Regions from separate parts of the Weizmannia sp. WK01 genome, predicted to be linked through region 2. Evidence: riboswitches for the same ligand, from Rfam matches in the RefSeq annotation. Region 2 holds a riboswitch; the other holds the start of a gene.
The links. Region 2 has a riboswitch for cyclic di-GMP ahead of OF158_RS14090 (hypothetical protein). Riboswitches for the same ligand answer to the same signal wherever they lie in the genome.
Positions count from the first base shown of each region.

Region 1: it holds a riboswitch for cyclic di-GMP, as region 2 does, so the genes downstream of both, OF158_RS02045 (GGDEF domain-containing protein) here and OF158_RS14090 (hypothetical protein) in region 2, are expected to answer to the same signal.

Region 1 covers NZ_CP109616.1:402,871-418,404, reverse strand. The annotation lists gene OF158_RS02095 (phosphomevalonate kinase) at 95-1,195, opposite strand; gene mvaD (diphosphomevalonate decarboxylase) at 1,538-2,518, opposite strand; gene mvk (mevalonate kinase) at 2,861-3,802, opposite strand; gene OF158_RS02080 (hypothetical protein) at 4,413-5,069, shown strand; gene glmS (glutamine--fructose-6-phosphate transaminase (isomerizing)) at 5,547-7,382, shown strand; gene OF158_RS02070 (cation diffusion facilitator family transporter) at 7,679-8,620, shown strand; gene OF158_RS02065 (hypothetical protein) at 8,612-8,839, opposite strand; gene OF158_RS02060 (NERD domain-containing protein) at 9,338-10,231, opposite strand; gene OF158_RS02055 (DMT family transporter) at 10,447-11,382, shown strand; gene OF158_RS02050 (hypothetical protein) at 11,505-11,729, shown strand; gene OF158_RS02045 (GGDEF domain-containing protein) at 12,021-13,061, opposite strand; cyclic di-GMP riboswitch class I at 13,140-13,225, opposite strand; gene OF158_RS02040 (long-chain-fatty-acid--CoA ligase) at 13,709-15,301, opposite strand; gene OF158_RS02035 (glycerol dehydrogenase) at 15,534-15,534, shown strand, end outside.
Region 2 covers NZ_CP109616.1:2,935,450-2,950,983, reverse strand. The annotation lists gene cax (calcium/proton exchanger) at 1-317, shown strand, start outside; gene OF158_RS14135 (YfkD famly protein) at 512-1,306, shown strand; gene OF158_RS14130 (SE1561 family protein) at 1,492-1,689, shown strand; gene pdaA (delta-lactam-biosynthetic de-N-acetylase) at 1,850-2,638, shown strand; gene OF158_RS14120 (DNA-3-methyladenine glycosylase family protein) at 3,213-4,076, shown strand; gene rlmD (23S rRNA (uracil(1939)-C(5))-methyltransferase RlmD) at 4,090-5,469, shown strand; gene OF158_RS14110 (hypothetical protein) at 5,580-5,840, shown strand; gene OF158_RS14105 (MarR family winged helix-turn-helix transcriptional regulator) at 6,127-6,726, shown strand; gene OF158_RS14100 (ABC transporter ATP-binding protein) at 6,726-8,504, shown strand; gene OF158_RS14095 (replication-associated recombination protein A) at 9,620-10,948, opposite strand; cyclic di-GMP riboswitch class I at 11,633-11,717, shown strand; gene OF158_RS14090 (hypothetical protein) at 11,817-12,176, shown strand; gene OF158_RS14085 (3-oxoacyl-[acyl-carrier-protein] synthase III C-terminal domain-containing protein) at 12,203-13,201, shown strand; gene OF158_RS14080 (methyl-accepting chemotaxis protein) at 13,239-14,498, shown strand; gene mutM (bifunctional DNA-formamidopyrimidine glycosylase/DNA-(apurinic or apyrimidinic site) lyase) at 14,853-15,534, shown strand, end outside.

The DNA.
Region 1 (15,534 bases), 1.2 Mb from region 2:
AAATGATTGAGAAAAGTGGGATGATGCTTACTCGACGGTGGAACTTCCGTTGTTTCCACAGAAAAGCAAAAAATCCGCATTTTTTTGCGGATTTTTACTCCATAATGGACACACCTTGTTCTGAAATCTGAAGCGCAAGCGGGATAATGCCTGAAGCTTCCCATGCTGCTTTCAACGCGGCAGCTTTTTCCTTCCCTGCTACAAAGGCAATGCCGCAGTCTCCGCCACCCGAGCCCGATGATTTGCCGGCACCGAAACGGCTGGCAATGTCTGCCAGTTGCTTCAATGGCGCTGTTTCAATGGTGGTATGGGCTGCTGCTTCAAGTTTCTGCAAAGCACGCCGGTTTTGCCGGATGTGCTCAAATATGCCAGCCATATCTTGCTGCATGAAACTTTCCACCAGTTTATCCACGGCGGTGGTACTTTCTCGTAAAAATGCCGTGTATGTTTCCGTTGCCGCCTCCCGCAATTTGCCGATGCGCTCCACCATTGGCCCGGTTGCCACCGCTTTTCCGGTCCAACCCGCACAAAAAATGAGGCCCGGCGGCAGTACCAATTTAGAAATGGACAAATACGGCCATTTTTCTGCCAGTAATTCCGAAACTGTGCAGCCCGCTTCCAACCGGGAAAAAATCCAATCTGGCCTGAATGCGGCATATTTCAACATGCCGCCGTACACGGAAGCGGCAAGATCCGCGCCGGACCCGTTGCCCTGTGTTTTCAAATGGGCCACAGCGGCCAGTTTAAAAATGGCTTCCTTCGTTTCCGGCAACCCTTCATGGGCGTGCAAAAGGGCGGTAAGAACGGCAGAAAGAATCGCAGCACTGGAACCGAGCCCGTATTTTTGCCTTGTTGTGGGATCATCCAGTTCACTCGTTACCGTAATGTGAAGCGGGCGGAGCGGAATCGATTTTTCCATAAGCAGCTGGTTAAAAACGGCGAGCGCATTTTGGATAAACCGGAGTTTCGGGTCATCGCGGTCAAAGCGGACTTCCCCGTTCTCCACACGCCACGCGGCATGCGGAATGCCAATCTGCGGCAAAGAAAAAAGGTTTTCTGTGCTTTCTTTTACCTCTATTGTGATGTATCGGTCTACCGCGGCAACCATAGCAGGGCAACCGGGTTCAATGACCGCATATTCGCCGGCAATCATCAGTTTACCCGGCGCCTTTACTTGAAATTGCATCCCGTTCATCTCTTTCAATCCTTTTTAGGTCGGTGTACCCGTCAAATCTGCAAGCATCACATCCAATGCCTGCTGCACCGCTTTTTCGGATAGATCCCCCTGACCAACTAGCGGACGGGGGTTGCATTTCCCGCGTCAAAACAAGTTCCATGGCACTTCCATGCTCATATTAAAAGGAATCAGCCCAGAACCCGTTACGGGCATGGTGCCGTTAAATAGCGCGAAACAGCCAGTGACGCCTAAATGGTTTTTTCAGCAACGGCTGCAGAAGGAAAAACGGCATTTTTTAAAAAGTGCATCATCTGGATGTTTTGGCGCCTTCCTGCCGGGGTTCCAGCGTTTCGAAAAGCATTAAAACGGGCCGTATTGAATGCCCGGACCTGGATGGCAAACCAGCACTTCGCGGACGGACGGGATGGCAGAAAGCGCATGATATACCGTCTCTTCATCTTTTCGTTCGCACAGCACTTTCACATTCGGGCCGGCGTCAATTGTAAAATAAGCTTCAATCCCGCGTTCGCGCAAAAGCGCCACTTCCTGCATGACATCGAGCGTTGCACTTTGCCAGTATAAAAAAGGCGGGTTGGCGCTGATCGTTGTCGCATGCATTTTTAACGCATTTGCTTCAAGCACGCGCCCAAGCATCGTAAAATCGCGCGCTGCAATCGCGGATTTTGCGGCGGCCAAATCTGTTTCCACAGTTTCGAGCCAGGCTTTATAAAACGGCGACGTGCTGACAGTCCGTTTCATCCCTTCCCTGCTCGAAACTTTTTTCTGCTTTGATTCCACCAGGCAGGATAAAATACTGAGATCCCAATCGTCTTCGCTGAGAAGCGGAACCGCGTGTGAATCGGAGCCATCCGCTTTTTCACCTTTTTGCCACTCGACGAAACCGCCGTAGATACTGCGGCAGGCGGACCCGGAACCTTGGCGCGCCAAGATTGACAGCGTACGCCCATCCACCTCAATGCCGAGCGCTTTAACAGCCGCAGCTGCAAGCGCCGCCATACCGGATGCGGAAGAGGCTAGCCCGGCAGCGATCGGCACTTCGTTTTGTGATTCTATATAGGCATATCTTTTTTCTCCCGCAAAGGCCCTGATCTTATCCATAAAGCGGGAAATTTTCGTCGTTTCCGCATCAATGGCCGGTTTTCCGTTCAGAAAAAACACGTCCGCCTTTAAAGCGGAATCAAAAGCCACCTTTGTTGTCGTATAAAACCTGTCCAGCGTAATGGACAGGCTGCTGTTCATCGGGAGAAAAAGCTTTTCGTCCCGTTTCCCCCAGTATTTGATCAGGGCAATATTCGTATGGGCCCTCGCTGTTGCCTCCATCTTTCATCGTCCTTCCAGTAAAAATGCCTTCTTGCTTTGAAAAGGTACTTCCCTGTCAATGCTATTCTCGCTGCCGGACAAAAAGGCTGCCCTGACCAACTATCTCCAAAGGAAAATGCCGCAAACCATTTTCTTGCAAGGGGCAACTGCCTGCGATTCCCCATCCTTAGCAGCTTCGGGTCTCCTTATCCAGCCGCTTCAACGGAAAATCTCTTCTCATGATCCGCTCGGCTTTGAAGCCAGGACCAAAAGAGCTGCCCGCTACAAGCAAAAACAGGGAGCCTCTTTTACATGAAGCATCTCCTGTTTTCGGGGCTGTGCTGCATGATTGCGGAATAACGGTCATCCTTCCAGCGAAAATTGCCATACTTGGGCGGCGCCTGCATTTTGCAGGGCTTGCGCAACTGCTAAAGCCTTTTTCCTGCTTTCGGCGAGCGAAATAATGCAACCACCCCGGCCCGCACCGGTCAGTTTGGCACCGAGTGCGCCGGCTGAGCGTGCTGCAGCGCATAATGCGTTAAGCCCTTCGTCGCTGACACCCAAAACGGAAAGTTGTGCATGTGCTTCATTAAATAATCGGCCGAGATGCAGTCCGTCTTTTTCAATCAATGCCCTTCCCGCTTCGTGCACGATTTCGCCTAAACGGTTGATGGCGGACTCCACCGTTTTCGGGTCAGAACCGCTTTTTTCACGGATGCTCCCGACCGCCATTGCCGTATTATGCACGCGCCCGGAATCGGCGACCACCAGATAAAACGGAAGCGAAAACGGAAGCGGCCGGGCCGCCTTCCCTTTTTCAAACCAGATCGGATCATTGCTGATGACCGCCATCATATCGATGCCACTCGGATTCCCGTGGGCAAAATTCTCAGCAATTTGGACAAACCGTTCGAGTTCCATTTTCGTTAATTGTTTTTCAAAAAAAGCATACAGCCCGCGGACAATGGCAACGGCAACAGCGGCACTCGAGCCAAGCCCGCGCCCGATCGGAATGGTCGACTCCAGTTTAATCGCCAAATTTTCGGCCGGCTTTTTTAACGTACGGAGGATTTCTTTGACACATGCTCTGATTCCGTGAAGCCTTTCCGGCGCTTTATCCAGTGCCCCTTTGTAAAACCGGCAGTCAATGGAGAGCGGGCCTTGTTTTTGGATAACTGCCGTTTCAATTTTCACATGATCGAATGGAAGCGCGATCGCCGGTTGTCCGTAAACAACAGCATGTTCCCCCGCTAAAATTAATTTTCCGTGTGCCGTCCCGGTTGCTGTATTGCCGGGAATTTTCATCATGTTTACCCCTCGCTTTCCCTTGCCAGACCGATGCGCGGTTTTCGGGAAAATTTTTTCAAAAAAGTCCTTCATTGTGCCGGCTCCTTAAACGGTGCCATACAGAAAAAAATCTATGTTATCCAGCGGTGAATGGATCGCTGGCAAATCGTATTCCATCGAGCATCGCCACTTTTCGACAATGCCTATTTTATCGCAACAGGCCGCGGGATGACAATGGTTTGGGCCTTGAGCATATACATAAAAATATGGGCCGGATTCACGAAAGTTCCAAAGAAAACCGGCCGTTGGAAATTTAGCTTATACCGGTACTGATAAAATTGGGTTCGTGCCTTCACCTCTTATGGGCAGCATCCGTCTTTTGCGAGCCGGATGTGGAAAGGTAGTTGTGCCCATTCCCGTTTCTACAGGTGATGAAACGAGAGAATCCCATTTTTAAATCCGTGCCAAAAAATAACCGCTCCTGGTTGTGAGGCTATCCACAAACAGAGCGATCACAGGATTACTTTCACCGTATCGTGATTCCCCGTCCATTCTATCGAAAATTGATCTTATTTGCAATAAAAGCGCAACGATTTGCATATACTGGAAATGATAAGGAGGATGTTTTGTGAAAGTCAGCGTCATACTTCCCGTTTACTATGTGCCGGAACCGGAGCTGGTGCGGGCGCGCTATTTCTTCCTGCGCAACGGAATGCCATTTGAATTTGCGGCAACAGCAAGCGTTTCGCGCGGGTATTTGCCGGTAATGCCGGACGGCTGCTTTGATTTCCGCGCCTTTAAAGGAAAGCATGATTTCGACCATCTGCTTCCTGACGCTGTCCGCGTGCCGCCTGGGTTACAACCGGAAAAAGCGGAACTGCTTGCCGGCGACTTATGCAACCGCGCCCTTTCTTTAAAAGGGTTCGGCCAGATCGGCTATTTGCCGCCGCGCTCAAAGCAGGAAGCGGGCATCACGGTGATTTTGCAAAACCGCACCACAAAGGAGGAGCGGCGGATTCCGGCTGTGATCCGGCTGTTGCCGCAAAGAAGGATGCGCTTTGTTGCTGCCGTTGATATTGCGCTTTTAGCGGACTGGCTTGCATTACAGCAGACGGTGGATCTTTTTCTTGAGGTCAAAGCCGGCACTTTGCTGAAAAAACTCCGCCTTCATGCCGATCCGCATGCGAAACTCGGAAACTATGGCAGATGCGGGGAGCTGTCGGTTACGAAATATGGGAATATTTCGATCATCCCGGCTGCGGCGGAGCAGCGGAAAAGAGCATGATTTCCATATTTTGGTTTGTTTTATTTCGTGCCTGCCGGGAATAGGAGCAGTGCAAGGCCAATACATCTTAAAAGAAGGGACTGGTAAAGTTTTTGATGAAAGACTTGACAGCAACTTCATCTTCCGTATTTGGCACTGCATTTGTCCAGCGGGCAAGTGGGACAACCGTCCGGAACCGATATACTTTCGGTGAAGGTTCGTGTCCGCCTACTATTTGAAGCCCCGGACTTATCTGAGGCCAGGTTTGGATAAGTCCGTACTGGACGTCATCTGAATATCAGATTTGGATGAGGCAAAAGGCGCAATCCGATCGGGTTGCGCTTTTTGTCCGTGTGCTCGAATATCCCTCCTGGTATACTTTGGAAATTCTGGCATTGCTGCCTGCAGCACAATCGCTTTATTCCCCGCTCGGTTCATGTTAGCATGAAGATAGGAATACACGTGATAGAAGGAAAGCGATACGTTGAGGTGAAGAAGATGAGTGGAATCGTTGGGTACATTGGCAGACATTCGGCACAGCCGGTTCTGCTCGATTGCCTGAAAAAACTGGATTACCGGGGCTATGATTCAGCAGGCATTGCCGTCTCCGATATGAAAACCATCGGCGTCCGCAAAGAAAAAGGGCGCGTCGAAGATCTGGAAGCTTCCCTCCAGCTCGAACCGATTCCCGCCGGATGCCTTGGGATCGGCCACACAAGGTGGGCATCACACGGAATGCCGACCGTTGAAAATTCCCATCCGTTATGTGATGAAGAAGCACGTTTCTACGTTGTTCATAACGGAATTATTGAAAACTACCAGCAATTAAAAAAATTCCTTATCGCACAGGGGCATCGTTTACAAACGGACACCGACACAGAAGTCATTCCATATCTTCTCGCGCATTATGATACCGGCAATTTTGAAGAAACCGTGCGGATCGTCATTCCGCAATTAAAAGGTGCGTTTGCGCTTGCGATCATGGCAAAAGATCACCCGAACCAGATTATCGCCATTTCTTATGATAATCCGCTCATTATCGGCTTTGGCAGCGGGGAAGCGTATCTCTCCTCGGATATCCCGGCGCTGCTTTCGTATACAAAAGAAATTTATCCAATTAAAAACGGCGAAATGGCCATTTTGACTCAGACCAATGTGGAAATTAAGACACTTTCCGGGGAAAAAATTTTGCCGAAAAAAACATCCGTGCGCTGGAACCAAGACGAACTCAACCTGCAGGATTACGGTCACTACATGTTAAAAGAAATCATGGAGCAGCCGGAAGCAATCAAGCGCACGTTAAAAGACCGGCTGACAGAAAGCGGTGTCGTCATTCCGGAAGTGGACGATTTTTTCGCAAAGCGCAAGCTTACAGATCCGGAAAGGATCATCATTGTCGCAAGCGGCACCTCCCATCACGCCGGCATGATCGGCAAAAAGATTCTCGAAACCATGCTTGATATACCGGTTGAAGCCGCGATTGCATCTGAATTCAGATGTGAGCACGGGCGGTTGGACGAAAAAACGCTCGTCATTGCCATCAGCCAATCAGGAGAAACGGCTGATACCATTTCCGCCTTGAAAGAAGCGAAAAAGTCAGGAGCGGCGGTGATCGCGATCAGCAATTACCGGAAGAGCACGCTGGCGCGGAAATCGGATTGCGTGATTTATACGCATGCAGGCCCGGAACTGGCGGTTGCTGCAACAAAAGCCTATACAACCCAGATTACGGCGCTCGTCCTGCTTTCGATTGTTCTGGCAAAAAAACTGCACGGTTCCGGCGAAGGCCAAATCCCTGCCTTGCTCGATGCCCTTCATTCACTCGCTGATGACGTGGAAAAATGCCTGGTGATGACGCAGGATGCCATCGACCAGTTTGCACAGGTCACAAACGACCAGGAGCATCTATTCCTGATTGGCCGCGGGCTCGATTATGTCCTGGCGCTTGAAGGGGCGCTCAAACTCCAGGAAGTCGCCTATCTCCATGCGGATGCCTACGCGGCAGGAGAAATGAAACACGGCACAATGGCTTTGATCACGCCGGGTGTTCCGGTCATTGCCCTTGCCACCCAGGAACATTTGCGCGACAAGGCCATAAACAATATTAAAGAAGTAAAGGCACGTGATGCATATGTCGTCGGGATTACGACCACGGGAGATGACGAAGTGAGCGCCGTCGTAGACGAAGTGCTCTACATTCCGGAAGCACACCCCTTTCTCATGCCGGTCCTGGCCGCCATCCCGCTGCAGCTGCTTGCTTATTATGCCGGCATCGTACGTGGCTATGACGTTGACCGCCCGCGCAACCTGGCGAAGAGCTTAACCGTCGAGTAAAGGGAAATCGTGTTAAACTTTTTCAGGCCGTGCCTTTCACACAAAAACCGCCGGGGAAAAGGATTCTGGCGGTTTTTCTCTTTTAGGGCAGGCTCCTATTTGATTTTTTATCATATAATAAGCATTATAAATGATTCTATTTCTTTTTGTTTACAGCAATAACCCGCTAATCCATATTGATTCCCATTCTCAATTATTCAAAAAAATTTATATTAATTGAGAATAAACGCTATTCTTTTTCGTTTCTTCGTGCTACAATACAGGTGAAAATAAGTTTATTTAGGAAGAGGTGTGCGATGATGCCGGAATATGATTATCACCACCTTCCCCATGTCAAAGTCCAGTCCGCATCAAAAAAAGCATTATGGGCAACGCTCGTCCTAACCTTGTTTTTCATGTTTGTTGAAATTGCTGGTGGTCTGATTTCGCATTCGCTTGCTTTGCTTTCCGACTCGGCACATATGGCTTCTGATGTCATTGCGCTCCTCTTCAGTATGCTTGCTTTGTTCATGGCGACACGCCCGCCAAACCGCAAATATACATTCGGCTATTTGCGGTTTGAAATCATCGCATCGTTCCTGAACGGGCTAACGCTTGCGGGCATTTCAATCGGTATTTTCATTGAAGGGATCAATCGCCTCGTCCATCCGCAACCCATTGATTTTAAGTGGATGTTTATCATTGCAGTGACCGGGCTTGTTGTGAACATCATCCTCACCATTGTGCTGCACCGGAGCACAAAAGAAGAAGAAAACTTAAATGTTCAAAGCGCGTTATGGCATTTTATCGGTGACTTATTGAATTCAGCCGGCGTGATTGTTTCCGCCCTGCTCATTTATTTTACGGGAATGAATTTCTTTGATCCGCTCATCAGCATCGTGATCGGCGGCATCATTTTTTACGGCGGTGCCAAAATCATCCGCGCTTCCTATTTGATTTTGATGGATACGGTGCCGGAAGGGTTTGATTTAGAACAGATCCGCACAGATATGTATCAAATTGAGGGTGTTGAAGACGTCCATGACATGCATCTTTGGAACATTTCTTCCGACCATTGTTCTCTGACCGCCCATGTATTTGTCAGGCATTCATCCGAACCGATGCACGTCATTTTGGCTGTCAATCAGATGCTTGAACAAAAATACGGCATCCGCCATACGACCATCCAGACAGAGGACCCCACCATCCATGATCATACCGATTATCTCCGGCAGAAAGACCGGACCGTTTCACTGTAGCTGCTGCTCAGCAGTTACAGTTTTTTTGTTTTCCAGCCAGACAATCCATTTGTAAAATCCGACCACACTGAGCAAAAGGAACGGATTTACGAGTGCCGAAATGGTGAAATTCCACCATCCGTAATGAAAATAACCCCATGGTGCCGGCAACAGGGTGATCATCTCACACCCCAGCATCAGCACTTCCCAAACGGCAATATAAAAAACCTTTTTATCCATGCTTTTCCAAACGGGAACCAGTTGAGATATAAAATATTGACAGGCGGAAGTAAACAAACCAAACCCGGGAGATTCTCCCAGTCCACTCCCTTTGTAAAATACCAGTAGCCATGGTACTTGTAATCGATATATACATCAAAAACCAAGTGGGAAGCGATGGTGAACGTCCAAATCTGTACGATCTGCCCGGGAGAAAGCCGCTTTTTTACACAAAAAACAGCCAGATTAAATCCAATGAGGGAAACAACATACCCAATCATGTTTGAGCCTCGCAATCAGCGTTAACGTTTTTTCAATAGCTTATGTTACCCGCCAATTTCTATACAGTCGCCAAATGGGCAGTGAGGGAAGGTATAGATTTGGGCCTTTTTACTTGTACGCCAGGTCCAGTTTGCTTCCCCGGTGGCGATTGGCGGATCAAAGCAAGGGCTGTGCACACATCGTTCTGGTTGGAGACTTTTTCCGATTGCGCCCTCCAGCTAAAATCGCACTGGTGTACTAATGCGCTGCCTCGCGCACGATTTTTGCCGCTGTTTGCGCATCCACGCGCAAAAATGAACAAAGTGCCTCATCCGGCGCATCCTGGCCAAAAAGCAAATAGAACTCTTCTATCGCTTTACGGTGCGCATCTTTACTGGTATGGCCGCAAACCTGGCAGTGCCACATGCCATTATTAAAATCCATTTCGAAACGGCGGCACACTGGGCACCCGACCCCCGTATACCATTCGCTTTGGTCAACCGGCCACGGAAAGATCCCCGATTTTTCGTGGCATTCCAGCAAATGCTTGTGCCATTTTTTAAAATGCTTGCTGTCCAGGACCGGCTGGCTGTATGTGTCCTGCATCTTTATAACTTTATAAACAGCCTGGCTTGCCGGGCAGATCTTCAATTCGTCTGCTGAATTGACAACAGGCATTTTCAGCTCGGCCTCCTCATGGCAAAGGACAAGCAAATACTCCAGCGTCAATTCGGGCAAATGCCGCATACGGGCCCATGTACATAAGATTTCTCTTTGTTTTTGCAGGCGCGCAAACGGTTCCGGCCAGCCTTTTTCCTTCCCGCCTTTTTGCTGGATAAGCTGGGAAAAAGCCGGATCCGGAAAAATCACGCCGGATAAATGGGTGTAGCCTATAATCAAAACAAGATTCCGTGTGAGAATTAACCCGTCCAGGCATGTATTTGCAATGGGCAGTGCATGGTAAACATGGAATTGGTCGGACGGAAGAATCTCCAAAAAACGGTCTGCCCGCTTCTCCCTTTTATATTTCGCCCTCCACTTTTTTACATCCTCCGCAATCTGCCCATACAGCGGATGCCTTTTGGGCAGCCTCTCCAGCAACGCCTCTCCCGCCCGGATTTGTGCGGGATATTCCCGCTGTTTTACAATCACGTCCAACTTCCCCTTTTTCATGATTTTATTTATTTTATTCGCTGCGTGGGAGGAAATATGTTAAAATTAAGAATATTATAGTGGGAGGTGCTGTTTGTGCGTCTGTATCTTGATCTGTTTGAAAATGACCAGCCTGTTCGTTCCTGATGCGGGGGACGAACAGCCGCTTCAAAACCCCCGTCTGGCTGTTAGATAAAAAATAAAGACGGAGGTTGATGACTGTGAAAAACAAATGGGCAGGTGCACTTTGCCTCGCACTTGCATCCGGCATCTGGGGCGGGATGTATGTGGTCAGTAAATATGTCTTAAACTTCGTACCGCCGCTTACGCTTTTATGGCTGCGGTATATGATCGGTTTTGCCGCACTGTACGCGATATTGCATGCCGGCAGAAAGAAAAAGGAAAAGGTAAGCCTTACAAAAAAAGACTGGCTGCTGCTCGCCTGGATCGGGTTTATCGGCTATTTTGCATCCGTTGCCATGCAGTTTATCGGGACGCAAAAAGCGGACGCCCATACCGGCGCGATCATTACATCCGCTTCTCCGGTTTTTATCGTGATATTCGCGCGCTTCATTTTAAAAGAAAAATTGACCGCGCGCAAAATACTGGCGCTGATTACCGCATCCGCGGGCGTTGTCATCGTGATCGGCTGGGACATTCACGTGCAAACCTACTTTTGGGGCAGCCTGATTCTGGCTGGAGCGATGATTACATGGGCACTTCTGTCCGTTTATGTAAAAGTGGCTTCCTGGAAAATGGATTCGTTAACCATTACAACATATGCCATTTTGTTCGGGCTGCTGTTTACAACGCCTTTTGCCGCCCGCGAAGCCATGATGGCCTGGCCTGTATCATCGGGCGGTTTTTGGGGGATGGCAGGTATTTTGTATCTCGGCGTCATCTCTACAGCCGGCGCTTTCTTTCTGTGGAACAAAGGGCTTGAAATGGTAGAAGCCGGCAGCGGGTCACTGTTTATGTTTTTGCAGCCTGTCACTGGCTCTTTTCTCGGTTGGCTTTTGCTCCATGAAAGCCTGAACGGCCGCTTCTTTCTCGGCGGCGCCCTGATTCTGGCCGCGATTGCCATTTCGTTGCTCCCGGAAAGGATGCGCCTCGTACGTCGGATGGAAGCGTCAAAAAATATATCGGATTAAAATAGCATCAAGGCAAGGCCTGTCGCACCGGTCTTGCTTTTTTGTTTCTTTTTTTGCGAATTTGCAGGAATTTTTGCCGCTTTTATCGAAAAGGGAATAAAAAGGTTCCGGGAGGCAGAACAATGGATCGGTACAGTTGCTTGGCATATCTTTTGTTTCAAACGGATGATAACACGGTAAAAGAAGCGGCAATCCGCCTCGTACAGGGCAGCCTTACGCTCAAAGAGGCAAAAAACGACAGCACGCTCAAGCCGTATCTGGAAGACTGTGAAAAACGGCTGAACATACAGCCGCCGGATGCCGAGCAGGTTTATGCATTTATGGAAAATTATATATACGCCGTATAAAAAGCATCTGGCAGGGCAAACCGGGGAACTTCTAAATGGCAGTCCCCGCTTAGGCTCCGCAAGCGGAAGTGTGCCGCCGCAAACGTATGCCCTGCCTCGCGTAGTGATTTTGCAAATTTTGAGGTTCGTCCGCGGTTATAGGCACTCTCCATGCCAAATCGCATACCCCAGTTTATGAGCAGCAAGTCTGTTAATTAAATGGACTACCGCTGTCATACGTTTTTTTGATCGCAAACCCGCCAGCTAAAATGTTCGCCACATGCAATGAAGAAAATCCGCTCTCCCCCTGCCTTACAACACCGTAATCCGGTTTCTGCCCTGACCCTTCGACTTGTATAGCCCTTCGTCCACCCGCCTTACAATGGTTTCTGCTGTATCCCCCGGTGTATATGCAGTCACACCGAAACTTGCGGACAGCTTTCCCGCATGCCCAAATGAATGGCGGCTAATGCTTGCTTTCAAATATTCCGCCAGTTCCTCTGCCTGGGGCAATTCATCCTTTGTAATGATGATGAATTCTTCACCGCCCCAGCGTCCGATGTAATCATTCGCTGAAATCACCCGGGAGGAAAGACGGACAAATTCCTTCAGCACCTCATCTCCTGTCTGGTGCCCGAACTGGTCATTCACCTGTTTAAAATAGTCGATATCGAAAAAAATCACGGAAAATGATGTGCCGGTTTTGTCCGCGTGTTTAACCGCAGCATCCAGCCATGCCTGCACCTGGCGCCGGTTGGCAATCCCGGTCAACATGTCCGAATAAGCCTTTTTCTTTTCCTCTTCCAATTCTCTAAATACTTTTAAGAGATAATGAGAAATGCAAAAGATGGCGATATAGACGAGATTGGCAAGGTAAAAGATCAGCATGGATATTTTATAGTCAAAGGAAAAATGGCGGAACCGCGGCATTCCGATCAGAAGCGTAGTCACGAACAAAGCGAGCGAATAAATGATCCCGTTCCGCTTTTTCAACGTGATAAAAATATAGAGAAATAGAAGTGGGCTCCAAATGATCGAAATTCCGATGGCTCCCTCTTTTCCCGGAACCATGTATTGAAAAACACAGTCCATCACGATGGCAAGATAATAAACCGTGAGGATCACGAGATTCACATAGTCAAACAAGCGGAAATAACGCTTGAAAACCATGCAGATGAGAAACAGAGCGTTCCAGGCAATCAGGATCCGCGTCGTGGCGAGATAAAATAAAGCTGTACGGGTGCCTGTGTGAGGGACCAAATTGTAAATCGCAAGGGCAGCGATCAAAAGCGGGCTGATCCAAAGATAAAGGATTCTTTTAAAATCTTCCAATGTCTCGATTTTCCTGCCCATTTCCGCCCCGCCTTTCTGATCAATCTCCGGGGAACTTGCAAACGAAAACAAAGGCCAAACTTCGGCTTTTCACTGCGCATTAGCAACTGGCTGGCATGGTTAGAAAACCGGTAGCCCCTGTAGTTTTGCGTCTCCATTTTTCAATGGATTTGCCCCTTTGATATAGGTCTTTTATCCTATTATACTGTATTTCTGTCCAAAAGAAACCATCAGTCAAAGGATAAGAAAGGGCAATTCGGTTAAAATTTGCCGTCTGCAGCTGCTGAAATCGTTTATGGCGATTCCTCCAACGCCCCCCGCCTCATCGCTGAAGCAAGGGGCATGGATGTGAAATGTTTTCCTCTGTTTTACGCCGAAATGTAACGCGTTGTCCTGTGCTTTTCGGCGGCCTTGCGTTTTGCCGGATCTGTTTCAGACATGTTCATTAGGGCTTGCTGAGTAAGCAAAATTTCTAAATTGGAAAGGAGGCTGACAACTTTATTCAAAATTTAAATGCAAGCGTTTTATAAAAAATCGAGGGAAAAGCTTGCACTCGAAAGCTGATTCAACGTATTAGAGAAGACAGAATCACGCATTGTCGTAGATAGATTCTTCTGAGCTTGCTGATCAATTGGGACAAACGCAGAATCGGATTCGTTCAGCAAGCCCTAATTTACAAACCGCTCTGTTTTCCCGAGCTTTTCCCAGTATTCATTGCGCAGGCGGACTTTCTGGATTTTGCCAGATGCCGTTTTCGGCAACTCATCCACAAATGTCACACCCGTCACGGCTTTGAAATGGGCAAGCCTTTCCCTTGAAAAACGGATGATGTCTTCTTCTGTTGCGGCCGCATCTGCTTTCCGGACGACAAACGCATGCGGGGTCTCCCCCCATTTTTCATGTGGAACAGCAATCACCGCTGCTTCAAGGACAGCCGGATGCTCATACAGCACTCCTTCCACTTCTATAGAGGATATATTCTCTCCGCCACTGATAATAATGTCTTTTTTACGGTCGACGATATCGATATAGCCGTATTCATCAACGGTCGCCATATCCCCTGTATAGAGCCGCCCGTTCCGGATCGTTTTCATCGTTTCTTCCGGGTTTTTCCAGTATCCGAGCATAACACCATGGCCTCTTACCGTGACCTCGCCGATTTCTTTCCCGTCATGGGCCACTTCTTCGTCATTTTCCCGTAAAACCCGGACATCGCTTCCGATCATCGGAAACCCGGCTTTCGCCCGCAACCGCAATTGTGTATCACGGTCCAGCCCGCCAAGCTGCGAACGAATGACAGATACAAGGGTGAGCGGTGTTGACTCCGTCATGCCGTACACCTGGATGAATTCCCAGCCGAGTTCTTTTTCCACGCGTTCCACAAATGCGGGCGGCGGTGCAGCTCCGGCGATGACAACACGCACGTCCTGTTCAATAGCGGGATGGTGTTCCGCGTTGTACTGCAACAGGCTGTTCAGCACAGTTGGCGCCATATGCACCACCGTCACATTATGCCTGATGATTTCCGTGAAAATGGCTTCCGCCGACGGTTTGCGGAGGCAGACATGGGTCGCCCCGTTTGCTGTATAGTAAAACGGCGAGCCCCATCCGTTTACATGGAACATCGGGAGCACATGCAAATAGACATCGCGGTCCGTAACGCGCAAATGGTGCATCGCGCTTAATGCATGCAAATAATTATTGCGGTGGGTAAGCATCACGCCCTTAGGATTTCCGGTCGTCCCGCTCGTATAAAGCAGGCTGCACACATCGTTTTCATCGAGGCCGGCACGCGGGAACGGATCCGGCGGAAATCTGTCCAGCCAGCGGTCATAATCAATTTCAGCACAGTTATCCTCTTTATAGTGGATAATAATTTGCTCCACCGTTTCAAGCTCATCCTTTACCGGCTCGATCAAATGGTACATCTCCTGGTCCACAAACAATACTTTCGATCCGCTGTGATTTAAAATAAACCGGTAGTCTTCCGGGGTCAGCCGGATATTCAGCGGCACCATCACCGCCCCCAGCTGGAAAATCCCGTAAAAGCCTTCCAGCATTTCCACTGTATTCGGCGCGAGATAGGCCACCCGATCCCCTTTTTCAATGCCAAGATTTTTTAACCCGTACGACAGCCGGTTCACCCTTCCGTTCAGCTCCCGGTATGTAAACGCCCGGTCCCCGCAATACACCGCTGTTTTCCCGCCGTACAAAAGCACCGCGCGATCCAGAAATTCCGTCAACACCAATGGCACGTTCATGGACTCCCCTCCCATTTTCATTTTCTCCCTGTTTCCCCTTGCTGTTTAAAAACCAGCACTGTTGTATAACAATATTATAAAATTTTTTGAACGCGTTTTCAATCATCATATTTATTTGTTTTTTTATAACATCGGATGATCTTATTTTCACATCTTTTACCTTGGTTTCCGCTTACATTTTTAATATAATGAGAGTGTAGAAAGAAAAAAATTTTAGGAGGCAGTACATGTTA
Region 2 (15,534 bases):
TCGCCATTGTCGGGAATGCTGCGGAACATGCTTCTGCTATTTTGATGGCGGTGAAAAATAAAATGGACATTGCGGTTGAAATTGCATTCGGCTCCACACTTCAAGTGTCTATGTTTGTCGTCCCTGTCCTTGTGCTTGCATCTTTGTTTTTTGAAAAAGCCATGCCGCTTGTCTTTTCCATACCGGAGCTCGTCTCGATGATCGCTGCGGTCATGCTTACGATCATTTTGGCAAATGACGGCGAAACAAACTGGTTTGAAGGGGCTACTATGCTGGCAGCCTACATTATCATGGGGATCGGCTTTTACTTGCTGTAATGCCAGAAGTTGTCATGCGGCTAACCAGTTTTTTTAGTAACGCCGGAATGTTACCGGCCGTTAAGCTTGCACAGAGCGGCGAGTGCACGATGCATATAGGGATCAGGTTTTATTTGCTGGAAGCGGATATTTTAATCCGGGCAGGAAAAAATAACGGTACGTTCGTGAACCTCTTGTGAAAGGAGATAACATCAATGAAATGGATGCGGACGATCCTGATTTTCCTGCTCGCCGTACTTTTTGCTGCGCCGGCGGGAGAAGCAAAGCCGACAGAAAAACAGGTGCAAATTCCACAGTCGGTCCTAAACATTACAAAAGAAAATACGTATCCGAACTCGTCACAGGATCTGCCCTACTTGCAGCCAAGCAAGTTTACCGAAACATTGCTGAAAACATCCAATGTGAGAATTGAAAACCCGAATCTCGTGCGGATGTTGAATGAAACAAGCGTGAACCGTTCGTTTTTATCGCTCGGTCTGCGCGCGAAAATTTACCTGGGCGAATGGCCGCTGAATTATGAATCCAGCGAAACGTCGCCAAACTGGCAATACCAAAAAATCAATACGAACTACTTTGATAACCGCGGCGGCGATGCCAATTATAAAATGCACTACGTCCAGGAAGCGCAAAAGATCGTGCGCGGCGGCCTGACTGCCAGGATTCCGCAAGCGGACGATGTCAAGAAAATGATGCTGTTAAAAGCAATGGAAAACTCGAAGTTGCCGCTTTCCTTTGACACGATTATCGGGGCCGGCACAAAAAAAGGCCATGAATACAATGTCCCGAAAAAACGGCTCGGCTATTTGTATGCTTATGCCCCGGCTGTGAATGAAAAAGGAAAAGTCACATACGGCGAAGTGTACCTTGTTCTTAAAGGGACGAAACGGGAAATTTTAGTTAAAAACGTCACTTCCCACGGTATTGGCGCCTGGATTCCCATTCAGGACTATGTTTCGTTCAGTTTTTCTGTGAGCGAACAGCCAAAATAAGGAAGTTTATTAAGATTGGCCCGGGCAGGTTCACCGGTTTTTGGTTTAGCTGCTGAGGAGGCCTGTCTCATGCCAATTTTCTATGGGCAAACGCCAATAAGAAAAAGCTGTCTGAACGGCAGCTTTTTTCTGTGCCGGAAATGGGGTATACTATAATAAGAAAGTAGTACGTGAGGAGGATTTTTTTGGGGAAAGCGGTATATGATAAGGACCAGCAACTGACTTATTTAAGGGAACGGCTGAATATCTTTTTGGAGGTTCTGGATTCGATTGATCCGGAAGCGGCAAGCCTTGAAGATATAGATCGGCTTATTCAAATGATCGATGAAATCGAACTGAAAATAGACCAATTTAAAAAGCGCAAACCGGCCCCTTCTTTGTAAAGGCCGGTTTTTTATCTGGCAGCGGGGAATTCGGGTGTGGACCGGGGGAGGAATGCCGTTTTGGAACGATGTTGCCCTGTTTTTCAGCGCTAACAGAAACTGCCAGCATTTCCGCCTGCAGAAATGAAAAAGATAAGGAAAACAACAAAGGAGTTTGGTTATGAGAAAAGTTTTTGCGACACTTTTTGCAGTGTTCCTGTTTTTTTCAGTATGCCCAGAGCGAGATGCTTTTGCCATTTCCAACGCCCCGATCAACTGGGGATTTAACAAAGGCAAAAACGGGCAGCAGGCGGATGCCGGCGCCGCTTATAACGCCCTTTTGCAAAAATACGGCGGCATTTATAAGGGCAATCCGAATGACAAGTATGTGTATTTGACGTTTGACAATGGATACGAGAATGGGTACACCCCGAAAATACTCGATGTTTTGAAGAAAGAAAAAGTCCCCGCCATCTTTTTCGTCACCGGCCACTATTTAAAATCACATCCGGATCTGGTGAAACGGATGGTGAAAGAAGGCCATATCATAGGCAACCACTCGTGGGGCCATCCGGACATGACACAGATTTCCGATGCGCAAGTACGTGAAGAATTGGAAAAAGTGAAAGCGGAAACCGCCCGCCTTACCGGCCAGAAAGAAATGAAATATTTGCGCCCACCCCGCGGCATCCTGAGCGAGCGGACGCTGAAACTGGGCAATGAAGAAGGCTACACCCATGTCCTCTGGTCACTGGCTTACCTCGACTGGGATGTGAACCGCCAGCGCGGCACACAATTTGCCTATGACAGTATCATGTCGCAAATCCACCCCGGAGCCATTATTTTGCTCCATACCGTGTCAAAAGACAACGCCAACGCTTTGGAACGCGTGATCAAAGACTTGAAAAAACAAGGCTACAAATTCAAAAGCATGGATGAGTTCATGAAAACCGAGAAATTGAAAAAGTAACCAAAGAGGGCTGCCTTAAAAGTGAAGGGCAGCTCTGTTTTTCTTGCCGGCCAGAAGAAAAAGTGCTTGCCGGGTCGAATGAGGGTTTGCTGCATAAGCAAAGTTCCTATGGTGCCGCGTTCACTGCCGCATGGGCGTCTAATTCGACAAATGCGCACGCGGATCTTTTGCTTTTGTCTAATTGAAAAAGCTAATTAGACAAATGACCGTGCCGATTTCCCACTTTTGTCTAATTGGCAGCTCTAACTGTACAAATGACCACGCCGCTCATCTGCAATTGTCTAATTGGAAACGCTAATTAGACAAATGGGCGTGCCGCTTGCCTGCTTTTATCTAATTGAAAAAGCTAATTAGACAAATGACCGTGCTGCTCGCCCACGTTTGTCTCATTGTTGGAAGGTCTAACTGTACAAATGCCCGCGCATCCCTCCTGCATTTGTCCCATTGAAAACCTAATTAGACAGATAACCGGCCGGGTCTTTTTATCCTGTGATGTTTTCATGCCGCGTTGAATCGGCAATGAAAAGGGCGAGCGCTTGTGCTATAATACTTAAAAACGAATTGAGAGGACGCCATGTGGGAGAAAATCATTAAAATCAATGGCCCGTACAATTTTGACCGTGCGCTCGAAAGATTAAGCCTCGACCCGTTGCAGGCGGTGGATCCGCTTAGCCGGACAGTGAAAATCCCGATATACGACAAACAGCCGGAGGTAGCAGTCATTACCGCAACCGGCACAACCGAAAAACCAGAATTCCGGATTCAGGGGGAAAACGCGGACACAGCCCAGATGGTGGAAAAACGGATTTTCCATTTATTTCAATGGGATACCGATATCGCCGGGATCTCACAGCATTTTACCGGCACTGCCCTTGAACCGCTTTTTAAAGAACACCGCGGCACGCCGTTTGTGCTAGACTTTTCGCCATATGCCTGCCTGGTCAAATGCATCATCCACCAGCAGCTCAATATGAAATTTGCTCACACGTTGACAGAGCGTTTCGTCTATAACTTTGGTTTCCAAAAAGACGGTGTCTGGTTTTATCCGTCTCCGGAAAAAACGGCTGCATTGCAAGTTACAGATTTACGCGCCCTGCAGTTTAGCGAGCGGAAAGCGGAGTATGTGATCGGGCTTTCCAAATTGGTGGCATCAGGCGAATTAGATCTGGTGGCACTTGAAAAGAAACCGGATGAAGAAATTTTAAAAACGCTCGTGAAAATCCGCGGCATCGGCCCGTGGACCGTGCAAAATTTTCTCATGTTCGGACTCGGCCGCCTGAATCACTTTCCAAAAGCTGACATCGGCATTCAAAAGGCATTGAAAAAACTTTTCCAGCTTGAGAAAAAACCGACTTATAAAGAAATGGACGCTTACGCAAAAGACTGGGAGCCGTATTTGAGCTATGCCTCCCTGTACTTATGGCGCAGCATTGAATAGAAGGACGGATTTTATGCAAAAACAAGTCACCATTAAACCAAAACAGCAATTCCCTTTGACGATCAAACGGCTCGGCATCAACGGGGAAGGGGTCGGCTATTTTAAACGGACCGTCGTTTTCGTGCCGGGTGCGCTGCCGGGCGAAGAGGTGGTCGTGGAAGCCAAACGGATACACCCGAAATATGTGGAAGGCATTGTCAAAAAGGTGCGCAAACGCTCGCCCCACCGGGTAAAAGCCCCGTGCCCCGTCTACGAGCAGTGCGGCGGTTGCCAGCTCCAGCACCTTGCGTACAAGCAGCAGCTCATCGAAAAACGCGACATTGTCATCCAGGCGCTCGAACGCCATACAAAGTTAAAAGTGGACGAACTCGATATCCGCCCGACGATCGGTATGGTTAACCCATGGCTGTACCGGAACAAAAGCCAGTTCCAGCTCGGTGAAGACCATGGGAAAATCATTTCCGGCCTTTACAGCCTTGATTCTCACCGGCTGATCAACGTCCCGGAATGCATTGTCCAGCATCCGCTGACAAACAAAGTGACACAAGTGGTGACACAAATTTTAAATGATTTCCATGTCCCGGTGTACAATGAAAAAACCGGGAAAGGCATCGTGCGAACCATTGTCACAAGGGTCGGCATCGAGACCGGCCAGGCTCAGGTTGTGCTGATTACGGCCAAGCGGGAACTGCCGCGCAAAGATGTCATCCTTTCCGAGATTAAAAAGCGCCTGCCGGAAGTCGTATCGGTTGCGCAAAATGTGAATGCCAAAAAAACGTCGGTTATTTTCGGCGACGAAACAATTCATTTATCCGGAAAAGAAATCATTGAAGAACGGCTCCAAGAATTCACATATGAACTCTCCGCCCGCGCCTTTTTCCAGTTGAACCCGATCCAGACGGTGAAGCTTTACAATGAGGTGAAAAAAGCCGCTGCGTTGACCGGCAAGGAGAAAATTGCGGATGCCTACTGCGGTGTCGGCACCATTGGCTTGTGGCTCGCGGATGGCGCATCCGAAATCCGCGGTATGGATGTGATTCCGGAAGCGATTGAAGATGCTAAGAAAAACGCCGCCGCCCACAACATCCCGAACGCCCATTACTTTGCCGGTAAAGCAGAAGTCCTCCTGCCAAAATGGCTGAACGAAGGCTGGCGCCCGGACGTTGTCATCGTCGACCCGCCGCGCTCGGGCTGTGACGAATCCCTTTTACGGACGATTTTGAAGGTAAAGCCAAAGAAATTTGTCTACGTGTCATGCAACCCTTCCACTTTGGCGAAGGACTTACACATATTGAGCAAGGCTTATAACGTAGCCTACATGCAGCCTGTAGATATGTTTCCGCAAACGGTGCACGTAGAGTGTGTGGTCTCGATGTCAAGGGTGGAGAAATAGGACTGTTCACTTAAGGCCATAACAGATGTGATAGATGTTAAAAGCCAATACGGATTCCTTTTCTGGGTTAATTTGATAAAAATCATTTATGAAACCGGAGGCGCATATGTATGAAATGGTCTGAAGTTCGTGAACATTTTCCAGAACGTTGTGTCTTAGTGGAAGCATTAAAATCCGAAACAAGAGGAAAAGAAAGAATCATCGAGGAAATGTCAGTCATTGATGACTTTGAAAACGGCAATGCAGCATGGAAAGTGTATAAAAAACTACATGCGGAAAATCAAAACCGGGAGTTATACATTTTTCATACGAATAATGAAGAAATAAAGGTAATTGAGCAGCCATATCTAGGCGTGCGAAGAAAAGTATGAAATTTCATATGGATGATCACTTGCCTCTAGTAGCTGGTGAGATGGATTACAATGGAAATAAAAAGATATTTAATTATTAGCAAAAAGGCCCTGTTTTCGGAATCATAAACATTCCGATTTCAGGGGCTTTTTTTGTCCAAACGGTATCATCCCTGCTTTTTCCTGATGCTCCTTTTCTTTCTCTCATTTTTACTTAGTTTTTCTGTTGACAAACAAAATAAACCAGTATATTATTTACTTTGTTAATAGGAATGAAAACTAAGTAAATATCCTTGGAGGTTCTAAAATGAAAAAAGATGAAATTCTGGACAAATTATTGGAAATTACGCATCAGCCATTTCTCATTTTTGTAAATGAAGTAGAAGAAAAAACAGATAATGCTTTTGAAACGTTGAAGTTGTTGGCAGCGGAAGAAAACGTGACAGCGGGCCGCATTTCTGAAATGCTTGATATTAAGCCGTCAAGTGTGACGCAAATTATCAAGAAACTTGAAGAAGCCGGCACTGCCCGGCGTGAAAAATCCGGGCAAGATTCCCGTGTAACGATTGTAAAAATTACGGATAAAGGACGTGAAAGCTTAAAAGAGCGCAGTTCCATTTCAACGACGCTAAAAGATGTCCTCTTCCAAGGGTTTGCAGAGGATGAGCTTGCAATGTTGGATCAATATCTTGAACGCATGGTTTCCAATATTTCAAGTGAAGCATTTCAGGATAAGCTCCTCGAAGTCTTCAGCAATGATAAACGCTGGGAACTTTTTGGAAAAATGAGTGCCCGTTTCGGTCGTGCACGAGAACAAATGTTGGAACGCAGCGGGTTTGGTGGGTTTGGCGGCCGCGGATTTATGGGCGGCGGGTTCGATGGCTGGAAGAAAGGACGTAAAAGATAATGGAAAGAGGATTCAATGGTTCAGTCCGTAAAGATCAAACCAAATTTTCAATTGGACAATTTATAAAACTCATCAAAACGACGCAACCGAAATATCTGTTGCTGGCAATGGGTGTCTTATTGCTGGTTGTTTCATCCGGTATACAAATTTATGTGCCAAAATTAGCGTCATCCCTTGTCAATCATTTTTCAAAAGGAATTGACTATGGGTTATTAGGGAAAGTCGTAGCACTATTTGTTATCTCAGCTATTGTTTCTGCAATTGGCGGAACGGTTCTGGGGATTTTTGGAGAAAATGTAATCCAAAACTTACGAAAAAGCTTGTGGCAAAAGTTAACCACTTTGAAAGTGAGCTATTTTGACACTGTCAAGGCTGGTGAAATTTCAAGCCGTCTGGTAAATGATACAGCGCAAGTCAAACAATTGCTGGCTGTAACATTCCCGCAAACATTAGCGAGCATCATTACAGTTATTGGGACAGTATACATGATGTTCAAGATGGACTGGCACATGACTGCAGCCATGATTGTAGCTGTACCGGTCGTCGTGATCCTCATGATACCAATCATGGCATTTGGAACGAAAATAGGACATATCCGTCAAGAGGCAATGGCTCAATTTAATGGGATTGCGAGTGAAACATTAAGTGAAATCCGATTGGTAAAAACTTCAAATGCAGAAAAGCAAGCACAAGTTCGTGCCAATAAAGAAATAAATAAATTGTTTAAAGTTGGAAAAAAAGAAGCGGTCTTTGATGCAACGATGCAACCCATCATGATGATGGTATTTATGAGTATGGTGTTTGGGCTTCTTGCTTATGGGATGCACCGGATTGCAATTGGTGAAATGCAAATCGGCATATTAATGAGCTTCTTGATGTATTTGTTTAACTTGATTGGGGCCATGCCGGTCATTGCAACCCTATTTTCAGAAATGGCAAAGGCTGCCGGTTCAACGCGCCGTGTACAAGAATTGCTTGCTGAAAAGCCGGAAGATTTTACGAAAGGCATTGAATTGGATTTGGCTGGTAAAACCTTATCAGTGGAACATGTGGATTTTGCCTACGAAGATGCGCCGGATGAACCCATTCTGAAAGATGTATCCTTTACGGCAAATCCAAATGAAATCATTGCTTTTGCAGGTCCTTCCGGCGGTGGCAAATCGACAATCTTTAGTTTGCTTGAACGTTTCTATGCACCTACAAGCGGATCAATCAAATTTGGAGATGTGAAGATTGAAGAGATCAATTTAACAAATTACCGCAGCCAAATCGGATACGTTTCACAGGATTCTGCGATTATGGCCGGTACAATCCGTGACAATTTGACTTACGGATTAGATGGTACATTTACGGATGAACAACTTTGGAACGTTTTAGATTTAGCCTTTGCACGCAAATTTGTTGAAGAAATGCCTGACAAGCTTGAAACAGAAGTGGGGGAACGCGGCGTGAAAATCTCCGGCGGCCAGCGTCAGCGTATTGCCATTGCCCGGGCCTTCTTGCGCAACCCCAAGATTTTAATGCTGGATGAAGCCACTGCCAGTCTTGATAGTGAGTCAGAGATGAAAGTCCAAGAAGCCTTAACAAACTTGATGAAAGGTCGTACGACTTTAGTCATCGCCCACCGCTTGGCAACCATTGTGGACAGCGATAAGATTTACTTTATTGAAAAAGGTCAAGTCACAGGATCAGGTACACATGATGAATTGGTACGTACGCATGAAACGTATGCGAAATATGTCGCTGAACAATTTAAGGTAGATACACCGGCCATGTAAAGAAGTATTCACGATACAGTGTAAAAAATGCTTTTTTCATTGGGGTGAAATTTTTTGGGGGATGAAGGATTTAAGAAAATATGGTTCAATGGTACTGGATCTTTGGTGGAGTCTGAAGAAAAGTAAGCCAGTCCTTGGAAGAAAATAGCCATCATGATCCTCCTTTTCCCCAAATTCAAATTTCTCGTTTCAAGAGCATTCGGTCAAAATAAGCCTTTTTCTTTTTTTAGAAATTTATATTTATTTAGCATACAAAACTCGCATTTGAATAACGGATGCATTACAATTGTAATAAGAATAAGAAAAGTCTCAGAAATAGAATGAATCATTCAAATTCTGAAGCTGACAATCAATTGGAAAGCCTTCCACCAGTATCTTATCTTGAACAGAGTGAATCACAATAAAAAAGGTAAACTGGGAATTAGGCTGGAAGGGGTAGTATAGGGGGCCAATAGTATGATGGAAAAAATAGTGGATGTTTCTTTGCTTGTCGTGGCTGCTGGGTTATTAGTTGTGTGGGCCCGAAAAAAATACTGGGACAGGCAGAAAAGGTAATGACGGGATGCTCTGTAAAGAAGACAATAGAAGCTGCTACACACTTTCTAAACGTAGTGGTACTCGCGAAAATCCCCCACCTATATTAAGGGGGAGGGTTAATTTGAAATTCGGATAATCAAGCAATCCTATCAATCGTAACGGGAAACGATATGAAGGTCTTCTTACTCATTATGGTTGCTGAACATCATTTAAGTGAAAATGTTGCTTGAATATCCAACAAAACACCACGAAAGGATATGGGTTTCCTTTCACTTTGGATAAAATGATAGATATATAAGCAATTTGAATATTTTAAAAAAGTAAGCATCCAAATGAGTGGATGCTTTTCATTTTGCCAATAAAGATTTCGAGTAAATTGTATACCAGTAATCTAATCAGAAGATCCAAATGAAGGGTATCTACCCCTTTCCGGAGTATGTCGAAACGCGATAATTTCCGAAAAGTGACAGGCAACACCGTCAACTTTCGGCTATTTTTGGATGGCAAAAACATTCAACAGCTGAATCATAAAGATTGCCTCACAATGGTTTTTTTACGATCGAACATCTTCGTTCACACTACGATTTACGGTTCCTTTTATGCCATTCTGAGATTTCCTCAAGTCTTTGTTTGAATCTGGCCTCTGAACCTTGATTTGTCGGATGATAATACGCGTGCCCTGCTAACGAATCCGGCATCGTCTGCATCGTTGTTAATTTTTCTTCTGTATCATGCGCGTATTTATATCCTTTTCCGTAATTTAAATCTTTCATCAATTTGGTAGGGGCATTGCGTAAATGGAGGGGAACAGGTTCATTCATTGAGTTCAGTGCATCTTTCTTTGCGCTCATATAAGCTAAATATGCTGAATTAGATTTTGGTGCCAGTGAAAGGTAAATGACAGCTTGGGTTAAGTGTACATTACATTCAGGCATACCAATAAATTGACATGCTTGAAAAACAGATACCGCAATTTCTAAAGCCCGATTGTCGGCTAAACCGATATCTTCACTTGCAAATCTGACCAATCTTCGCGCAATAAACAGCGGATCTTCTCCGGCTTCCAACATCCGTGATAACCAATAGACCGCCGCATTCACGTCGCTATTTCGCATCGACTTATGCAAGGCAGAAATAATATTATAATGCTCCTCACCATTTTTGTCGTACAATAATGATTTTCTGTTGATCATTTGGGAAAGGTCTTCTTTCCTGATGATGATGGTATCCTCCTGCTTATGCCCATTTAAAACAGCCATTTCCAGCGTGTTCAACGCAGTACGGGCGTCCCCATCGGAAAATTCTGCAATGGCCAATAAAGTTTGATCTTCAATTTCAATCTTTTGAAGGCCATACCCATGGGGATTTACAATGGCCTGTTTTAATAATTCCACGATTTCACTACTCGTTAATTTATGTAGGACAAAAACCTTAGTCCTCGATAACAAGGCCGAATTGACTTCAAATGACGGATTTTCAGTGGTTGCGCCGATAAGGATAATGCTACCATTCTCCACATACGGTAAAAAGGCATCTTGCTGTGCCTTATTGAATCGGTGGATCTCATCGAGAAACAAAATTGTCTTTTCGCCTAATTGCCGGCGTTCTTCAGCTTCTTTCATAACGTTTCGAATATCTTTAATCCCACTGGTAACAGCACTAAAATTAATAAATTCCGATTGCGTTTGATTTGCAATAATTTTCGCCAATGTTGTCTTGCCTACGCCGGGGGGACCCCAGAAGATCATGGAAGAAAGACGGTCATGTTCAATCATTTCTCTAAGCACTTTTCCTTTACCTATCAGGTGCTTTTGTCCAACGAATTCGTCTAAATTTTTAGGACGTACTCGCGTGGCCAAGGGACGGTTTTGGTCATTGTCGTTCTCAAATAAAGAAGTTTGCCTCAAGGTTACTCCCTCCTTGTAAAAACTTTTCCCATTACGCTTCTTTTTGTCTGCTTATGATCCCGACCAAAATATCTAACTCAATGGTTATTTTAGAATAACCCTGATTCGCAAATGTATCGATTTGTTCCCTGTTCGAGTTCAAGGTCAAAAGCGCCAATTTGATTCATGCTGTTTTGATTAATGTCTTGCTTGGTATAGTGTTGGCAGATAATATCACCAAATGAAAAAGGCGATACCGTTTCATTATTGTTATAGACCTGAATGATGAAAGTAAAACAGAAGCTTAAAATGAAAAGGTGGGCCCCGAACAGCAAAAAAGCCAACCAGAAAGGAGGGCACCTTTAAGGTGAATGATATCACCTCTATCTCAAAAATCAAATATGCGTTGAAACTACAAATTTTAGCAGGCTGCCTCTTTCTGCAGTTTTGGGAAAGGATGAGACCTTCCGGGACTTTGGCTGCTTGGAAAACGACCATGTCATATGAATCTCATTTGAAGTTATCCACAATTTTAAAACTATGAAAGCCGGTTCATTCATTTTTTCAAAAAAAATGCGGCAATTATGCTTAATGCAGTCCGAAAAAATGATTCTATTGACATACATAATAATATATTTATATAATGATAAAGGCTGTGGAAATACTTGGCAGGATTTCCATGCTTTCCGGCAAAATTCCAATAAAAATTGAAAAAGGCAAATTCATCGAAAGGTGGAGACGCAAAGCTAAAGGGACTAAAGTCAGATGACCATGTCAGCCAGTTACCGATTTTACATCAAAAGGACTAATCGGTAGGGGATTAGTCCTTTTTTCGTTGTGCGGATATCAAATGTGAAGAACTTCATTTAACAAGCAGGAGGAAGCAAGGATGGCACAGTTTCAAACAGATAACAAGCATAAAGCTTTTATCATTACATTAGGCGGATTTGCCGCAACAGAAAAGGCATCTACGTTTGTAGACGATTTAAAAAAAGAAGTTTCAAAAATTAATGTGAAAAATTATTCGTTAATTGTGGATTCATCCGATTTAAGGACATTTAAGCCCGAAATTTTGCCGGTGCTTGAAAAGAGCTATGCGTTGTATATGAGTTTAGGATTTAAAAAAATCCTGATGATTACACCGAAAAGGGTGACGCCGCGTTTACAGCTGAAGAGAATCGCGAAAAAAGTGAATTTTACGGGTGAATTTATCAATAGTTTACAAGCGGGATTGGAACTTTCACGTTAAAAACAGCTTGAAGGAGTTAAGTAAAAATGGATTCGAGTGTGACAATAAGAGAAGTCTCTGTCTATCATCCTGAAAAGGTGCGCCATAACGATTATTACCTGGCCCATTTTCGCCAGCAAGGAAAAGATATTACAAGACTTTTGCAAGCGCTTGGCAGAGAAAACAGATACATAGCAGATTATAAAACTGAAACCACTTTAACAATGGCGGTGGAAGCATCAAAGAAAGTGCTGGAAAAAAGCGGGTTGGCCGGCCGGGATCTCGATATGATTGTATTTGTATCAGGGACACCTGAATACTTTTGGCCACCGAATGCGGTTGCCATTCATCAATCTTTGGGCGGAAAAGAAGAAGCTGTTGTTTATGATATGAATGCGGCATGTGTCGGAATGGTGGTAGCAGTGGATCAAGTAAGCCGCAATATGCTCGCAAATCCGCATATCAAGCGTGCGCTTGTCGTGGGCTCCGAGCAAATGCACCGCTTTGCAAACGAGGGGGATGCGGTTACATATGCCAGTTTCGGAGACGGGGCCGCTGCAGTATTGCTGGAAAAAAGCCATCATGTTAAAACAGGGTTTATCGACTCAGCCTATCAAGTGAACACAGAATCAATTGATAAAATTACTTTTCCGGCTTGTGGCGTATCCCAACTGGTTGAGGGAAAAGCCGAACAAAAGAATAGAAAAATAAAATGGGAGAATGTAAACAATGACAATGCTTTTCTGTCTACTGCCGCGCTTGTTGAAAAATTGCTCAGCCGGAATCATTTAACCGCGAAGGATATTCAGGCTTTTTGCTTTTCCCAATTGTCACGGAAAAATATATACAAAATCCAGGAAATCTTCAAAGAAGACATAAGCAAGTTCCCAATTGTGGGCACGGAATATGGCTATACAGGAGCCGCTAGCCCGTTTATGGCTTTTGAACGAGCTGTAAGCACCGGCCGGATAACGAGGGGCAGCTATGCCATATTTTGGTCGGTTGGTGCGGGAACTTCTGCTTGTGCCATGTTGTATAAACATTAAATGTATTGAATCTGTTTCAAATGAAGGGAGCCGTACCATGGGAATTAAAAAATTGTCCAAAGCCATTACAATGGGCCAAATCAAAACCGTTATCCTGCCTTATATTCTCATTGGCATTTTGTTGGTTGGCAGCATGTTCATCATCCCCCAATACTTAACCATTTGGTTTGTGTCTGTTGCCGCAATCCTTTATCTTGGTGTAGGTTTATGGTCATCTTTCCGGTTAACCGGGAAGTTATTAAAAATGAAGCAATACGCTTCCAGCCTGGAGTCGGGAAACCTGGCTGAATCGCTGGAAATTTTAGGTGCAGATGAATTTGGCACGATCTCTAACTTCTTAAATAATGCAACAAGCAATATGCGAAATCTGGTTGGAGATTTAAAAAAAGGAATAGATCGTGTAGATGCCAATTCAGATGAATTATCGGCAACCATGACGGAATTGTTTTATGTGATGGAAGATGTGAAAGAAACGATAAATGAGATGGAGCAAGGCGCAATGGAACTAAGTGCAAGTACGCAGCAAATTGGCGCATCTGCTGAACAAATTGAAAGTTCAACGAAGAAATTAGCAGAAAAAGCAAATGAAGGAAAAAATATCGCGCAGGAAATTAAGAAACGCGGGACAAAAGTAAGAGAGGAAGCAACAGCATCTGCAGGCTCTTCCAATCAAATTTATACGGAAAAAGCGGAGAATATTTTGAAATCCATTCAACAAGCGGAAATTGTGGAGGAAATCAAAATGCTGGCTGATACGATTGGAGACATTGCGAATCAGACCAATCTCCTTGCCTTAAATGCATCGATCGAAGCGGCAAGGGCAGGGGAAGCAGGAAAAGGTTTTTCAGTAGTCGCTCAAGAAATCAGAAAGCTGGCTGAACAATCCACCCAATCGGTTGAAAATATCCGGGTTGTCACCAGCCAGGTCCAGCAAGCCTTTTCAAACCTTATTCATCATTCAAAAGAAATTCTGGACTATGTAGACACTAAAGTGAATCCCGATTATGAAAAAATGGTCCGTATAGGGGAACAGTATGAACACGATGCGGAATTTTTAGACCGTATGTCGCTTGAAATCGCCCAGGCTTCGAATGACATGGCAAACGCAATTGAGGAAGTCAACAAGGCGATACAACATGTATCTTCCACAAGCCAGCAATCCGCTGCGGGTACGGAGGAAATGTCATTTAATATTTCCGAAGTGTCACTGGCAATGAAAGAAACGGCAGAAATGGTAGACCACCAGCATCAATTAGCCCATAAAATAAATGAGTCTCTCCAGAAGTTTAGTTTATAAAAATATAAACTGAACAAAATATCTCGGCTCTGTTGCCTGCTATAAAAAATAACCCTCATGCAAATGGTGCACACGCTGGATGTAAAAACTTCAGTTCATATATAGCAAATTTCAGCTTATAAGAGAAGTCATGCTGCAGCACGAGGATAAACAGGAAAATTCCGGTTTGTCCCCGTGCTGTTTCTCGTTAAACGCCGCTCTTTATTTTTGCTATGCGACAAATTTTACTGCCGGAATCCCCGGTTCATTGAATCCCCGCACATTGCCAAGTGGCAGGACAGCCAAACATGATTCATGAATCCCCGCCATTCGGGGAAACTGTTTAATACAGTTCGCATGAATGGGGGAAACGTGATGCCTGAATTGCCGGAAATGGAGACCTATAAAACATGGCTGGCGTCATTGATTGGCGGCCGGACCATTACAAATGCCATGATTCAGCGGGAAAAATCGATAAATATACCTGCCGGCAAGTTTATGAAGGCAGTGACTAATCAGAAGATCCAATCGATTTCAAGGCGCGCAAAGTATTTAATTTTCCAGCTCGAAAACGGTTCGTGCCTGCTTCTGCATCTAATGCTCGGCGGGTGGATGTTTTTTGGCAAAGAGGAAGACAAACCGGACCGGACAATACAAATCCAACTTTCTTTTGGAGACCGGCACTTGTTTTTCATTGGTTTGCGTTTAGGATACCTGCACCTATTAACACCGGAAGCGGTTCAGGCGGCGTTTGAAAAAATCGGCCCCGAACCGCTTGATCCCCATTTTACATTAGCTGCTTTTCAACAACGGATGCAGCAAAGAAGAGGCATTCTTAAAACAGTATTAACTAATCAAGAAGTGCTGGCCGGGATTGGAAACCGGTATTCCGATGAAATGCTATGGCACGCGCAGTTGCGGCCGGATCAAAAAGCAGGTCATCTTGACAATCAGCAACTCGCCCGTTTGTATGAGTCGATCCGGTTTATCCTTCATAAAGGGATTGAGCAGGGAGGTTATATGGAACATCCGCTGCACGTGGGAGATGGCAAAACGG